Regions from separate parts of the Vibrio sp. TBV020 genome, predicted to be linked through region 1. Evidence: riboswitches for the same ligand, from Rfam matches in the RefSeq annotation. Region 1 holds a riboswitch; the other holds the start of a gene.

Region 1 (7,852 bases):
TGGTACTAATGATCTGCCAACGGTGTCTGGTGATATTGCTGGGACATTTGTCGAAGACCAAGTCGCTCCATCTATCACGGGTGTGATGACCTTGTCAGACATAGACGATGCCGACACACCAAGTTTTATTGCCAATAGTTACCAAGGTAATTTTGGTCAGTTTGATATTAACCAAGCGGGCGAGTGGAGCTTTACTGCCTACCCAAACTCACTGGATGCAATGAAACGTGAAGAAGTAGTCTCAGAAGTCTTCACTGTGATTGCAGAAGATGACTTTGGTGGCGTCATCACTCAATACGTCACCATCAACATTGAAGGGACTAATGATGTGCCTGTCATCACTGGTGACAGCTCAGGCAGTGTTATTGAAGATGGTGCTAACTTTGGTGCGATTGACTTCAGTTCAACCAGTGGCCAGTTAACTTCATCAGATATGGATAAAGACAGCTCTGTTGTCAGTTGGGCGATTGAAAATGGCACTGATCCGGGTGACGCCGATTATGGCGTTGGTACATACGGTATTCTAACTCTTGGCAATAATGGCCAGTGGGTATATCTACTCAATAATAGCGATCCAGACACTCAAGCACTCAACCTCGGTGATATCGCCCAAGAAACCTTTTATGTCTCTGCAACCGACAATGATGGTGGTGTCTCAGAGTGGCACCAGATCACCATTGATGTACATGGACAAAATGAAAACGGCTTTGGTGGCGGAACTGGGCCGGGTACAAATTTAGGTACGATTAACACTACAGTCTTTGAAGACTTACAACCGACAAGCTCTGGATCTATTGACCCTGCGTACACCATTAGTCAGGTTTCCCCATTGTCAGGTGGAGTATTTGGTGAACTTGATTTTACGTCGCCATCCAGCTGGGATTATCAGCTATTTAACAACAGCAATTTGGTGCAGGGGCTCGCTGAAGGGCAAAGCATTACGGAAACGTGGACGATACATACCACTAGTGGCGATCATTATCGTATGAATGTAGAGATTACTGGCACTAATGATGAACCAGTCATCACCTTTACGGATTCACTCGTGACGGAACCGGCGCCAGGTGTGACTGTACAAGTGGGTGAAGTGACCGATGAGGTTTCTCCACAAGCATCCGGTGTTCTTGGTGTCGATGACCCAGACAATGGCGACACGCACACATGGTCACTGGATCCAACTACCCCTTCATCAGGCACGTACGGCGCTTTGACACTCAATGCAGACAGCGGTGAGTGGGTGTACGTCTTGGCCGATAATGCTGCGGTTAACGATCTTGCTCATGGAGAAACGGCCACTGAAACCTTTATCGTGACGGTTACCGATAGCGAGCTTGCGACTGATACACGAACCATTACCTTGCAAGTAACAGGCGTGGGTGAAGACGTACTGGTTGTGGACCCTGTGATTGAAACGCTCACCATGACAGAAGATGTTGATGACCAAGATGGCAGCGATGACGGTCTGTACACTGCTTCGGGTTCTCTAGCGGCACCAACAGACTTAGGCGACAACCCAACCTGGACCTTAGTCGATGGCTCGGGTCAATACGGCAGCATCAGTGTGGATGCGAGCGGTAATTGGGTTTACACCTTAAACAACAGCAGTAATGCGGTTCAGTCACTGCAAACCGGTGAAACGGTGCAAGATACCTTTACGCTTTATGTTGTCGATGAGCATGGTAAAACCGTTGTTGATGGTAGTGGCCAACCTCAGTTGATGGAATTTACCGTGGATGTTCAGGGTAGCAATGATGCGCCAAACATTACCGGCGATTTAGCGGAGTCAACCAATGCCAACAATACCTCAACTCTTTCGGGTAACTTGCAACCGGGCGATGTCGATACCAATGACAGCCATATCTGGACGGCGGTTAGCCAATCTGGTAACTACGGCCTGTTTAGCTTAGATGCCAACGGCCAATGGACCTATGACTTAGATGAGAGCTTAGCGGTTCTGATTGAACTTAATGGTCGAGATTCAGCGCCATTAACCGAAACCTTTACCGTTAAAGTGGCCGACAGTTTAGGTCTGGAATCTGAGAAAGACATTGTCGTTACCATTAATGGTGTCAACGAAACCCCAACCATCAGCGGTGATGCCAATGCTGCACTGAGTGAAGATGGTGTATTGACTCAAACCAAACAGCTTATTGGCGGCGACGTCGATAGTGGTGATACCGTGACCTTTGGTGCTAAGTCACTCAATGGTACCTATGGTTTGTTTATTATTGATGCGACCGGTGAGTGGAGCTACACCATTTATAATGATGAGCCGCATCTGCAAGCTCTAGCTGAAAATGAGGTGGTGACTGAAAGCTTTACTGTATTCGCTACAGATGACCTTGGTACAGAAGTCAGCCAAGTGGTCACGGTTTCTGTCACTGGTTCAAATGATGCTCCGATTTTATCGGGAGATACGCAGGGTATTGTGCAAGAAGCGTCAGGCAGTAATGCGTCAGGTAAGTTGGTGGTAAGCGATGCTGACATCGGAGACAGTGCCACTTTCACCATCGTTGCTAACGGTAGCTTAGGTACGCTTCAGGTCAACGCTCAAGGTGAATGGACTTATGTTGTCGATGATACTGCTCCTGCGGTTAATGCGCTGGCAGTGGGAGAAAGCACTACAGATACAATTCAAGTCAAAGCGGTTGATAGTGAAAATGGCGAATCTAATATCGTAGACATCACTATCACCATCAACGGTACCAATGATGCGCCTAATATTGTTGCCATAGCGACTCAGGAAGTGACAGAAGATACCCTGTTAACTCTTTCTGGCACCTTTGATAGTGGCGATCCAGATACCTCAGACCCTCACTTTTGGTCAGTGTTCAGTTCGGATGCTCGAGGCACGCTAACGGTGAATCAGACTACCGGTGCGTGGGACTTCGAGCTAAATAATTCTCATGCTGATATTCAATCCTTAGCGGCGGGCGAAACCCTAATGCTCAACTACACCATTCAAGTGATGGATGAGCTGGATGAAACAGACACCCAACTGGTTGAATTTGAAGTGACGGGTACCAATGGCGCACCGAATGTTGTTACCGCAAGTAGTACACTGACCGAAACCATCAATGCAGACAGTGCGATTACATCGGCAAGTGGTAGCATTGTTATAGATGATGAAGACACCAGTGATACACACACCTTCGCCTTGACCGGAGATGTGCAAGTGCTGACTAGTAGCTTTGGTGAAATCACGATTGACCGTACAACTGGTGCATGGAACTACACCCTCAATGTTGCTGCAGGACTGCTGCTTAAAGATGAGTTGGTGAATGATACCTTTACGGTCACGATTGATGACCAGAATGGTGGCGTGATTACTCAAGTGCTAACCGTGAACATTCAAGGTACCGATGATGCGCCTGTGATTACCGGTTCGGCGACAGGTCAGGTTCAAGAAGATTACCTCAATCAAACGTCTGGGCAGCTTGCTGCGACAGACACCGAAACTGACACTGGCGATCTTACATGGCAGTTGGTGAGCAACTCAGTCGGTCAGTACGGTACGTTGAGCTTTAATCCAACAACTGGTGAATGGGACTATCAACTCACTCCTGGCTCAACCAATGACTTAGTCGCTAGTGCCACGGACACGGATGAGTTTATTGTTGAAGTGTCGGATGGCGTAAAAACTACGCAGCAAGTCATAGCGATTACTGTGATTGGTAATGCAGCTCAACAAGGTGGTGTTGGTTATGACTTGCTACAAGCAAGCAGCGCTGATGAATGGTTGTGGGGCGGTCCAAATGACGGTTCTGATGCAGGGCAAGCAGACCGCTTCGCTTGGAGTGACTCTACGGTTGGTACATCGGCGCAGCCAGGTACCGATTACGTGAAAGATTTTGATGCTGGTGAAGATATCATTGATCTATCAGGCTTCGTCAATGCTAACGATGTTTGGCAATCAGTCGCAGTAGCGCAGCAAGTGAACATCGATGAGGTTGGAACTGATACACAAATTAGCTTGTTCGATAACAATCAAAATTTGGTTCAAACCATTACTTTACAAGATGTATTAATTAGCGAACTGACCAGTGAAGATACTTCGAGTATGACTCAAGCTGAGCTGCTGAGTACCTTATTCAGCGAACAAGCGATCACAATCTCTCAAACCTATGGGCATGAAGGGGACGATACCTTAACTGGCAGCGCAAGTGATGACATCTTATTAGGCGGGCTGGGCGAAGATACCTTTGTCATGCTGAGTGAGAATGCAGGCACAGCGTTGAATCCAACACAAGACACCTTAGCGGACTTTTCAGTCAGTGATGACATCATCGATTTGTCAGACTTACTGCCAGATGCACCGAACATGAATGATCTGTTTGCTCATATCGATGCAACTGTGATTGATGATATCAATGACCCTAACGACGACGCACACACTTTGTTAGAAGTCACCGATGAAAACGGCGGACAAACCAATATCAAGATCAATGATATGGGCTACAGTGAACTAGGCTTAGGTACGGGGGCCACCGACGACGCCATAGTTACTGCGCTGGTGGAGCAGTTGAAAGTCATTCAAACCGACAGCTAAATACGATTGTCTAGCTACTCAGTTGCTCTCGAATTACCTCTTTAACCGTTTCAAAACGTGCAGGAAGTTGTCGATGACGCTTAGTTAATAAATAAAGTGTCTCGATCACTTCTCGCTTTGGTTGGTAAATTGCAATGTCATCTCTTAAAGGAAAAGTGTCTAATGCACTCTTCGGCAATATCGTAAACCCATGGCCTTTCGCAACAGGAAGTAGAATCTGGTTGAGTTGGTTCACGTACCCTTTGATGGGTAGTTGGTGAATGTTCATCGCTGTCAATTCTGGTTCACCACAGCGTGAAAAATAGAGCGTTAAGTAGTGCTCAGAATCTGGGTGGCGGATCAAACCAATCTGTTTTAGCTTCTCTTCACTTAGGCTCTTTGTTGCCACAGATTTAGGCAACATCAAGCAAAGAGGTTCTTGCCCAAACTTCTCAGACTCTATACGCGGGTCGGATGGTTCATGAGTCACAATACCTAAATCAACATCCCCAGAAATCACTTCTGCCAGTATCTTATGGTGTGGTGCGGCTTCTAAATGAGTAATCAGTTTCGGGCATTTACATTGTAAATCGAGGAGGTGAGGGTAGAGCAAGAGTGCCAAAGAACCAGAACAAGAAAGAGACACGCTACCAGTGCACGGGTCATCTTGATTCAATGACAGTAGCATTTGTGTCTGTTGGGTTTCTAATTGGCTCGCATAGTCATAGACGGTTTTACCTGCCTCTGTAATTTCAAAGCTCTTGTTATGTCTTCTGATCAGTGGATGGCCGCAAGCTTGTTCTAACTTCTTGATATGCTGACTTACGCCCGGCTGAGTCATAAAAAGCTTGTCAGCTGTTTTAGTAAAATGACCAGTATCGATAAGGGTAACGAAGGTTTTTAACCAGGTAGGGTTCAACATAGTTGTTGCTCATAAGAAAAATTTATCCTGATGAGTTTAAACCATAACAAAAGATTGAGAAAGAGAAGGCTCCACGTCTCCATTTAAATGATTGAACACGGATTTTTCAGAGCAAATGATGCAATTCCTTTAATTTTATTGTTATCATCAGCGGGAAATAGTCGGGGAGCCTAACCAATTTGGAAAGGGCTGAGATCGCATAGCGAGACCCGTTGAACCTGATTCAGTTAGCACTGACGTAGGGAACTATGCGCATCTCACCTTATTGGTTGAGTGCACTCGTATCCGATAAAATGATCATATCTTCCTGATCCTTTCTTGTCGTGGCCGAGAGTTCCTGTACGTCTTGTAGTAGGAGCAACAATGCCACATTCACAAGACACAACTCCAATCGTATTAACCATTGCAGGCTCTGATAGCGGCGGTGGTGCTGGTATTCAAGCGGATATCAAAGCGATGTCCGCCACAGGCAGTTATGCTTGCTCGGTAATCACGGCAATCACATCTCAAAACACCCAAGGCGTGAGCGCGATTCACCCAATTCCGTTAGAGCATATCTCTAGTCAGCTGGATGCTGTATTTACTGATCTCAACGTAGCCGCTGTTAAAGTTGGTATGTTGGCGGATTCTCAAATCATCAAAGTTGTCGCTGATAAAATCCGTCAATATCAACCTAAACATCTTGTTGTTGATCCAGTCATGGTCGCAACAAGCGGCGACTTATTACTTGAACAAAGTGCCATATCAACTTTAAAGCAAGAGCTGCTGCCTCTTGCTGATCTCATTACTCCTAACTTGCCTGAAGGTGCTGCTTTAATTGGTGGCGATGTGCCGCAGGACGAAGACCAAATGGGAGCGATGATTGAGTCTCTTCGCGCTCTTGGTGCTAAAGCAGTGTTGCTTAAAGGAGGCCATTTAGAGAAAGACGAAAACAGCAATGACCTACTGATCTCAGCCGATAACAGTGAGTTGTTGAGCGCTAAACGTGTACAAACCAAGAACACTCACGGTACAGGTTGTACGCTTTCTTCTGCGATTGCTTCTTACCTTGCTCAAGGCAATTGCCTTCATAAAGCGGTCTATCTAGGCAAGCAATACATATCCCAAGCAATTGCACATGCTGACTTATTGGATGTCGGCCAGGGTCATGGGCCTGTGCACCACTTCTTTTGTGGCCACACCAATGTGCGCTGATGCGATAGGCATTGAACTGCGAGCTGCGTATTTAAAGTATCTTGATAGTGATTCACCGACATTGTCAGGGCTAAACATGTCGATTCCTCAAGGGGAGTGGACGTGCTTACTTGGCCGAAGTGGTAGTGGTAAAACGACATTACTTCGCTATCTCGCGGGTTTACTTGACGATAAGGTTGAGGTGGGAGGGTTGATTTCGTTAAGCCGTGGCGATGATTTAGATGATCAAATTGCGTATATGGCACAGCAAGATCTGTTACTTCCTTGGCTAAACGTTGTGGATAACGTTCTATTAAGCCGTAAATTCTCTACCCAGCAAACTATGGGTGAACGTGAGCGAGCGTTAACGTTACTTGAGCAGGTCGGCTTAGCTGGCTATGCAAAGGCGATGCCTTCACAACTATCGGGTGGGATGAGACAACGCGTCGCGCTGGCGAGAACTCTGATGCAAGACAAACCCGTTGTATTAATGGATGAGCCTTTTTCAGCGCTCGATGCGGTCACTCGTTATAAGTTACAAACCCTGTCAGCTTCATTGCTTAAAGATAAAACTGTGATTTTGATTACTCACGATCCTCAAGAGGCGATTCGACTCGCGCACACGCTTTACTTATTGCAAGGCTCGCCTGCGAAAGCTCAATCGTTAGCAGTGCCATCCACTTTGCCACCAAGAGTTATCGATGGTGAATGCGCTGCGTTGCAACAAACGATTTTACAGAGCTTGGAGCTGGACTATGAATAATCTCACCGACTTAAATGTGACTAAACCGAGCTCAAACATAAAGCCGTTAACCAATCACTCTCTTTTTCGAGGTGTACTATCGCTGCTAATGATTTTGGGTTTGTGGCAAGCCGTGGTGATGGTTTTCGATATGCCTAGTTTTATCTTACCGTCACCAATGGAAGTACTTAGCCGGTTGTTTACACGCTTTGATGTTTTGATGAAGCATACATTAGTGACAGGTCAAGAGATTGTACTTGGGTTGCTATTGGGTCTATCAATGGGGTTGTTCTTCGCGTTGCAAATGCTGCTGTTTAAACCTCTTAAGCGTTGGCTTCTGCCTATCTTGATCGCGAGCCAGGCTATTCCTGTGTTTGCGATTGCACCTGTGCTCATGCTTTGGCTTGGTTACGGCATTGCATCGAAAGTTGTGATGGCTGCGATCATCATCTTTTTTCCAGTGACGACCTGCTGCTATGACGGTTTA
Region 2 (7,852 bases), on a different contig from region 1:
AAATCTTCCAAATCACGCTTGGGTTTATTCAATGCCCGTTCAACGTCTTGTGCCGTTTTAGCATAGATCGACATTGAAATGTCATCCCAGTTGAGCTGTTTAAATTGCTCGACGAAGCTCATGTTTTCCTCGCTTAGAACTTATAGCTCATCTAGGAATGAAGTTAATGGACTCGACGCAACTGCGTGGGACACCTTACCAGCAAGACCCGCTTCATAAGCCATACGTCCTGACTCTACTGCCAACTTGAATGCTTTGGCCATAGCTACTGGGTCACTCGAAGCTGCAATTGCAGTATTGACGAGAACAGCGTCAGCCCCCATTTCCATCGCTCTCGCCGCGTGTGATGGCGCACCAATACCAGCATCCACGACTACAGGCACATTTGCTTGGTCAATAATGATTTCGAGGAAGTCATGAGACGCAATTCCCTTGTTTGAACCGATCGGAGCACCCAACGGCATAACAGCGGCACAGCCAACCTCTTCAAGGCGCTTACACAAAACAGGGTCTGCGTGACAGTAAGGAAGCACAATAAATCCCTCTCGAACCAGTTGTTCTGCAGCAGCAAGTGTTTCAATTGGGTCCGGCATTAAGTACTTAGGGTCTGGGTGAATTTCCAATTTTAGCCAATTAGTTCCCAGCGCTTCTCGTGCCAGATGCGCAGCAAACACTGCGTCTTTGGCGTTCTTAGCTCCAGAGGTATTCGGCAGTAAGTTAACACCCGCTTGTACTAACGGCAGCAAAATATCATCTTGCTGGTCATTAACATCCACGCGCTTTAACGCCATCGTTGCGAGTTGAGAGCCTGATACTTGAATTGCTTCTGCCATTAACTGGCTGTTGGCAAACTTACCTGTTCCAGTGAACAGCCTTGATTCGAATTGTTTATCACCAATTTTAAGCATCGACTTTAACCCCCTGCGATCGCTTGAAACAAAGAGATACTATCTCCCTGTGAAAGTACTGTGCTAGCCCACTCACTGCGCGGCACAACGTTATTGTTAATTGCAAAAACACAGCCCATTTCAGGCAACTCAAATTGACTAATGATTTGCTGTAGATTCGATTCACTGGAAACTTGATGTGATTGTTCATTGATTACAATGGTGATCATATCTAAGTCGACAGAGTTCATCTGTGTTGCTTGTTGTTCTGATAATGTCATTGCTTCCAAATCTCTTAATTCCGACCAATATTTCTAAGCCGTCCATCCACATAAACAGATAGTTTGGACATGTTGTTTACTTAGCGATTTCGCTGAACTTAAGCACATACTTTGCACTGCTTGTCTTTGCTTATCGCCATGGCTTGCCACTGCATTTTCAATCCATCAAACAGATGTAACTTTCCAGTCTCGACATAAAACTTTCCGGTTGCCAGTTTTTGAATTGCAGCTAACGCTTGGTAATTCCCAAGGGTGCCTACCACCGGGCCGACAACTCCGTTCTCACTGCACTTTTTAGTTTGAGGTAATTCATCGAATGGGTATACACAGCGGTAACAAGCTTCACTCTCAGCTTCTTGTTTAATTGATGCTTTATAATCAAAGACAGCGAATTGCCCTTGCCAACCAATTGCTGCAGCAGAAATGAGCGGCGTATTTTGTTCAAAACACACTTGGTTAATCAGCTGACGAGTTGGCATATTGTCTGTGCAATCCAACACCACATCAGCCAACATGACCTCGAGCTGAAGCTGTGCTTTGTCTAATCGTTTATTGAGAGCACGTACTTGAACCATCGAATTAAGTTCAAAGAGCTGCTTTACGGTAGCTTCTGTTTTTGGGACTTGAAGGTCTTGTTCGCGATAAATGACCTGGCGTTGCAAGTTGCTGCTATCAACCTCATCATCATCGACTACGACTAACTTACCAACACCCGCCGATGCCAAGTACAAACTCGCTGCGCTCCCTAACCCACCACAACCGATGATTAGCACATGCGACTTGCTCAACCGCTCTTGCCCACTTTCGCCAATTTCTGGCAGAGCAACTTGGCGTTGATAGCGAAGGAACTGTTTATCAGTGAGCATGTTCGCCTCTATTGGTATCCACTAATTCACTATTCTGATCAGTAAACATTAGCTGTCTTTCCTTCATCAGTTGTGCAAAAAAATTAATGACGGACTGAGGTGATTCTGCCAACGTGATAGCACGCACGACTGCCAAACTAGAAACACCAGTTTGCCAAACTTGGTCAGCATTCGATTGGTCAATACCACCAATCGCGACCGTCGGAAAGCCGAGTACATCCCCACTGACGACTTCATCTTTTGAAGGAGAGAAAGCAGACTCTGTGTTTCCATAAGGAATGCTATCAATCAACTTTTGATACAATGCCAAGCGCACTAGGCCCTGTGGTTTCGATGGCATCTGTTTTGTGGTGGTTGGGAATATATGCCCTAACGCGATGTAACTAGGATGAATTTGTACGATGCGCAACAGCTCATAATAGCCATGAGTAGAAAGACCAAGACGAATACCGGCGTTAGTTAGTTGAGCTAGATTCGACTCCTCTATATCTTCTTGCCCTAAATGAACACCATAAGCACCATGCTTGATTGCAAGTTGCCAGTAGTCATTGATAAACACTTGCGCTTGGTACTGACGACCCAGCTCAATTGCTCGAATGATCTGTTGTTCTAAGTCAGCTTGTTGTGGATTCTTGATTCGTAATTGAATAGTGTTGATACCTAAAGGCAGCAAACGCTCTATCCAAGCAACATCATCCACTACAGGGTATAACCCTAAACTCTGCTTAGTCAGAGTTGGAAAGCTGACGGTTTCTCCTTGTGCTGACCAGCCAACTTGAATACCCAGTCGTTCATCTTCCAGAACCGGTGTTGGGAAATCATCGAATTGACAAACCCACAAAGTAGATCGTTCATCCTGTAAACTGCCATCCACAAGTGTTTCACGTGAAACATTCCCATGTTGCGTTGTCATTCCTCGAGCAAGTGTTAGTGCGTCTTCAATAGGGAAATCGAGTATTGTCAGCGTTACTACCCAAGCAAGGTGATGCTCTGGCACAAATGTTGTGTTTCGTTGAGACGTAACGGAAAGCGCTCTCACTTCATCGTTAATTGGATGACGCCATATATCAAGTTGAAGCTCTTCGTCCTTTTCACAAGACGCCTGACGATCGACAATACCGATATAAATATTATCCGAAGGCTGGTTTGCACTTTCTTCTACCGATAAACCAGAACGGTAATAAAGCGTCAGTAAGCTCTCAGGATCAGAGTCATACCCATCAATGAGGTCGGTAGTTAAATATGTAATCTGTTGGTCGCGAACAAGCTGAATAGATTGAGTTGGGCTCACACCCAACTCAATGTCTTCAATGCTAAAACCCTGTTCTTTCGCCAACAACAAACATTGTTGAACTAAGCCTGTTAATTCAATCAATGATGACGGAATAAGGATTTTGCTCATTAGTCACTTACCTCGGCATGTGCTGCTGGGTGGTATAACTCAGAGCCCGTTTCTCTGAACTCTTGCGATTTTTTACGCATTCCCTCAAGTGGGTCATCTAGCATCTTGATAGAGATAGCTTGGTCCGCAGCTACTTGTTCAGTGTCTTTCGCGTACTCACGAGCCTCTTGTGAAATCTTCATTGAACAGAACTTTGGTCCACACATTGAACAGAAGTGTGCAACCTTTCCTGACTCTTGAGGTAGAGTTTCATCATGGAAAGCGCGAGCAGTGTCTGGGTCAAGTGACAAGTTGAATTGGTCTTCCCAACGGAATTCGAAACGTGCTTTAGAAAGGGCATTGTCACGAACTTGCGCACCAGGGTGTCCCTTCGCCAGATCAGCGGCATGGGCAGCAAGCTTGTAGGTAATCATGCCTACTTTAACGTCTTCTTTGTTTGGTAAGCCAAGATGCTCTTTTGGTGTTACGTAGCAAAGCATCGCACAGCCATACCAGCCAATCATGGCTGCACCAATACCTGAAGTAATATGGTCGTAGCCAGGCGCAACATCTGTAGTCAGTGGACCAAGCGTGTAGAAAGGCGCTTCATGACAGTGCTCTAGTTGCTCTTCCATGTTCTCTTTGATCATGTGCATTGGAACATGACCAGGGCCTTCGATAATAACCTGTACGTCGTATTCCCACGCAATCTTGGTCAATTCACCAAGAGTACGAAGCTCTGCAAATTGAGCTTCGTCATTTGCATCTGCAACCGAACCAGGACGCAGGCCATCACCGAGAGAAAGAGCCACATCATACTTAGCACAGATTTCACAGATCTCTCGGAAGTGGGTGTATAAGAAACTTTCTTGGTGATGCGCTAAACACCATTTCGCGATGATAGAACCGCCGCGAGAAACGATGCCAGTAACGCGTTTTGCTGTCATTGGGACATAGCGAAGTAGTAATCCAGCATGGATAGTGAAGTAATCCACACCCTGCTCTGCTTGCTCAATCAGAGTATCTCGCATTACTTCCCAGTTAAGGTTCTCCGCAACGCCATTCACTTTCTCAAGCGCTTGATACATTGGTACGGTACCGATCGGCACTGGACTATTACGTAGGATCCACTCACGGGTTTCGTGGATGTTACGCCCAGTAGAGAGATCCATAACAGTATCGCCACCCCAGCGTGTCGCCCACACTAGTTTCTCAACTTCTTCCTCAATAGAAGACGTAACCGATGAGTTACCGATATTGGCGTTCACCTTAACCAAAAAGTTGCGTCCAATGATCATTGGTTCGGATTCTGGGTGGTTGATATTAGAAGGAATAATCGCGCGACCTTCAGCGACTTCTTTACGCACAAACTCGGCGGTAATGTCTTTAGGAAGATTTGCTCCGAAGCTTTGACCCGGGTGTTGTTGATTCAGCACTTCATCACGGTATTGAGCACGCCCCATATTTTCACGCAGGGCAATGTATTCCATTTCTGGGGTAATAATGCCTTTACGAGCGTAGTGTAACTGGGTAACACACTGGCCATCTTTAGCACGTCGAATACGTGGTAGATTACCGTAACGAAGATCGTCTAGCGTCTCGTCTTCTAAGCGTTCCTTGGTGTATACCGAGCTCACCTCGTTAAGTAACTCAGTATCAGCACGCTCTTCAATCCACCCTTCTCTGAGCTTAGGTAAGCCACTGTAAAGGTCTATGGTGTGTTCTGGGTCTGTGTATACACCTGAAGTATCATAAACGCGTACTGGCTCGTTAGGTTCGAAAATAGGCGCTTCTTTTGTACCCCCGATAAGGCTGTCAGCGAGTGATATTTCGCGCATCGGTACGCGAATATCTGAGCGTGAGCCTTCTACATAAACCTTACTTGAGTTTGGGTACGGATGTACCGAGAGTGTATCAATGAACTGTTTTGCTTCCAGTCTCGCTTGCTTGCGATTCGACATAGCATTTTTCCTTGCTTTGTTATTCTTAGATAAAAAGTATTTGGATAAAAATGCTTGGCGGAAAGATGCGACAAGAGGTATCGATATACCACAGCTACAAAGGCTATAACCAGTATCGATTAAGAATAGAAAACCTGTAGAAAACAGGTCTAGATATCTTCTCTTGTTCCCTTCGCAGATATTAATCTGATCAGGTTCAACGGATCCCGAATTAACGGTCTCAGCCTTAAGGCACTCCGACAAGTAAAGCGAGTATATAAAATCAGCTTGGGTAAACCAAGTCGACTTACATAAATATTGGTAGTTTTTTGAACAACCTTAGCTTTTAATTAACAGTTGAAAGCCAATCCATGCAGCAGAGATACTAAGCACGACATTGAGAAGTACATTCAGTCCCATCTTAAAAAACGCACCTTGCTGCATAAGAAGAACATTATCCATTGAGAATGTTGAAAAGGTTGTCAGTGCTCCAAGGAAGCCCAGTCCTATGATTTGGCGCCAAGGTTCAGTAGCTAACATCTCGTTCTCGAATGCAGCAATAAGAAGACCCATGATAAAAGAGCCAACAACGTTTACTGTTAACGTTCCATATGGAAATCCACGCCCCAATAAAAGTGCACACATCTCTGCTACCAAATACCGAGAGCACGCACCAAAGGCTCCACCAATAGCAATGAAACCCAAAATAGAAAGCTGTCCCATCATTTACTCCAATTGAAATCTTGCTACATTTTAGCGGCGAAAAGTCATTTTTGACTCACTTAAATCAATAAATAGCCTAATAAAGTACAAGAAAATTTAAAAGTTACAGGTGTCACTTAACTTCAATATAACCCATCAGGCCAGTTTTCATATGTTCAATGACATGGCAGTGGTACATCCAACGCCCAAGGTTATCAGCAACAAATGCGGCTTTGGCACTGCCGTTTTTACCAAGCAGAACCGTATCTGTATGAAAAGGTTCTGCCACCCTCTTACCATCCAACTCAAGTACAGTGAAAGTATGACCATGAATATGAATTGGATGATGGTACTGAGTAACATTCTTTAGGTTAAATATATAAGTTTTACCGTACTGAAGTGTAGCTAGCGGTGCTGGAATATTGTCCTTACTCATCCCTTCCCATGCTCGCTTGTTAGTTAACCAGAATTTAGGCATCGATTTACCATCTTTTCCGATAGGACTAATTGCTCCCTCCCACTCGAAAACAAAATCAATAGACTCAGCATTGATAAGATCAAGATCTGGTACCGGGTTGAGCGGAAGCAAAGGGATCGCTTGGCGATCATCTAGATCGGAAGCGATCACATCAAATGAACACAATGGGAAGGGGAATCTTCCTTTCATTTGACGCACGTGAACACGTGCTCCTTCACTAGGAGCAATAAAAGCAATATCAACCCTCATTCCAGGCCCAATCTTATGCTGAGTAAGCTTATAAGGCGTTTTTATTGGGTTTCCATCAATAGCTACAACCCAACCTTCAACCCCTTCAAGAGCAATCGGGTAAGTAATTGTATTATCGACGTTAGCGATACGTAGACGAGTCGTACTATGAGCTTTTAATGTATATACAGGTTCATGAACGCCATTCACACTACTCCACTCACCAGGTGTTCCCATTCTGGCACTAAGACGAGGGATCATTAAGTCTTTCCAATCCCCTTGTTTATCAAGGTGCCAGTGCTTGAGCATAATCTCATGCTCTTCATCAAACTGAACTGGAATACGTTCTTCAACAATGATGAGACCTACTAAGCCCATACCTAACTGTTTTACACTATTCATGTGTGGGTGATACCAGAACGTACCTGCATCAGGAGGAGTAAAACGATAAACAAAAGTTTCACCAGGCATAATTGGAGGCTGGCTAAGAAATGGAACACCATCCATTTCAATTGGTATACGTAAACCGTGCCAATGAATCGTCGTTGGTTCCGATAGCTTGTTAGTAAAGCGAATGATGACTTCTTCACCTTGTCGGCAACGGATCGTTGGTGCAGGTATCTGGCCGTTAAAGCCTAAAACATCTGTTTTATATCCAGGGACTATTTCAGCAACAGCAGGTTCCGCTGTTAAGTCATACACATACTTCCCGTTTTCTGTACGAGACTGATGAACCGTACAGGCAGGGAGAACTGACAACGCCGAAATAGCTAAAGAAGATTGAAGAAACTGGCGACGAGATATATCCATTTTATTGCTCCTATGTTTCAGGGAACTAAAGTAGCAGATAATTAAGAATAATTCTCAATACAATGAGGTTTAAGTCTATAGATAAACAAAAAGGCCTTAGTCTTTCGACTAAGGCCTTAAATATGGCAGGTGTGGACCGGGCTGGCGCTCCAGAGATTCGAACTCCCAACACGCGCTGTTTTGGTAAGTCGGGGAATCCGCTGCTCTGCTAATTGAAGACTTCAACATCAAAAAGCAAAAAGGCTCCGGTCTTTCGACTAGAGCCTTAAATGTGGCAGG

The links. Region 1 has a riboswitch for thiamine pyrophosphate ahead of thiD (bifunctional hydroxymethylpyrimidine kinase/phosphomethylpyrimidine kinase). Riboswitches for the same ligand answer to the same signal wherever they lie in the genome.
Region 2: linked by a shared signal. The riboswitch ahead of thiC (phosphomethylpyrimidine synthase ThiC) and the one ahead of thiD (bifunctional hydroxymethylpyrimidine kinase/phosphomethylpyrimidine kinase) in region 1 are both predicted to bind thiamine pyrophosphate.

What each region holds. Positions count from the first base shown of each region.
Region 1 is NZ_JBEEAQ010000001.1:998,208-1,006,059, forward strand. It holds gene AAFX28_RS04220 (VCBS domain-containing protein) at 1-4,549, shown strand, start outside; gene AAFX28_RS04225 (LysR family transcriptional regulator) at 4,560-5,450, opposite strand; TPP riboswitch at 5,603-5,712, shown strand; gene thiD (bifunctional hydroxymethylpyrimidine kinase/phosphomethylpyrimidine kinase) at 5,814-6,644, shown strand; gene AAFX28_RS04235 (ABC transporter ATP-binding protein) at 6,634-7,386, shown strand; gene AAFX28_RS04240 (ABC transporter permease) at 7,379-7,852, shown strand, end outside.
Region 2 is NZ_JBEEAQ010000003.1:154,180-162,031, forward strand. It holds gene thiH (2-iminoacetate synthase ThiH) at 1-122, opposite strand, end outside; gene AAFX28_RS08595 (thiazole synthase) at 141-908, opposite strand; gene thiS (sulfur carrier protein ThiS) at 914-1,168, opposite strand; gene thiF (thiazole biosynthesis adenylyltransferase ThiF) at 1,267-2,034, opposite strand; gene AAFX28_RS08610 (thiamine phosphate synthase) at 2,024-3,436, opposite strand; gene thiC (phosphomethylpyrimidine synthase ThiC) at 3,436-5,376, opposite strand; TPP riboswitch at 5,527-5,625, opposite strand; gene crcB (fluoride efflux transporter CrcB) at 5,695-6,078, opposite strand; gene AAFX28_RS08625 (multicopper oxidase domain-containing protein) at 6,191-7,573, opposite strand; tRNA gene AAFX28_RS08630 (tRNA-Trp) at 7,846-7,852, opposite strand, start outside.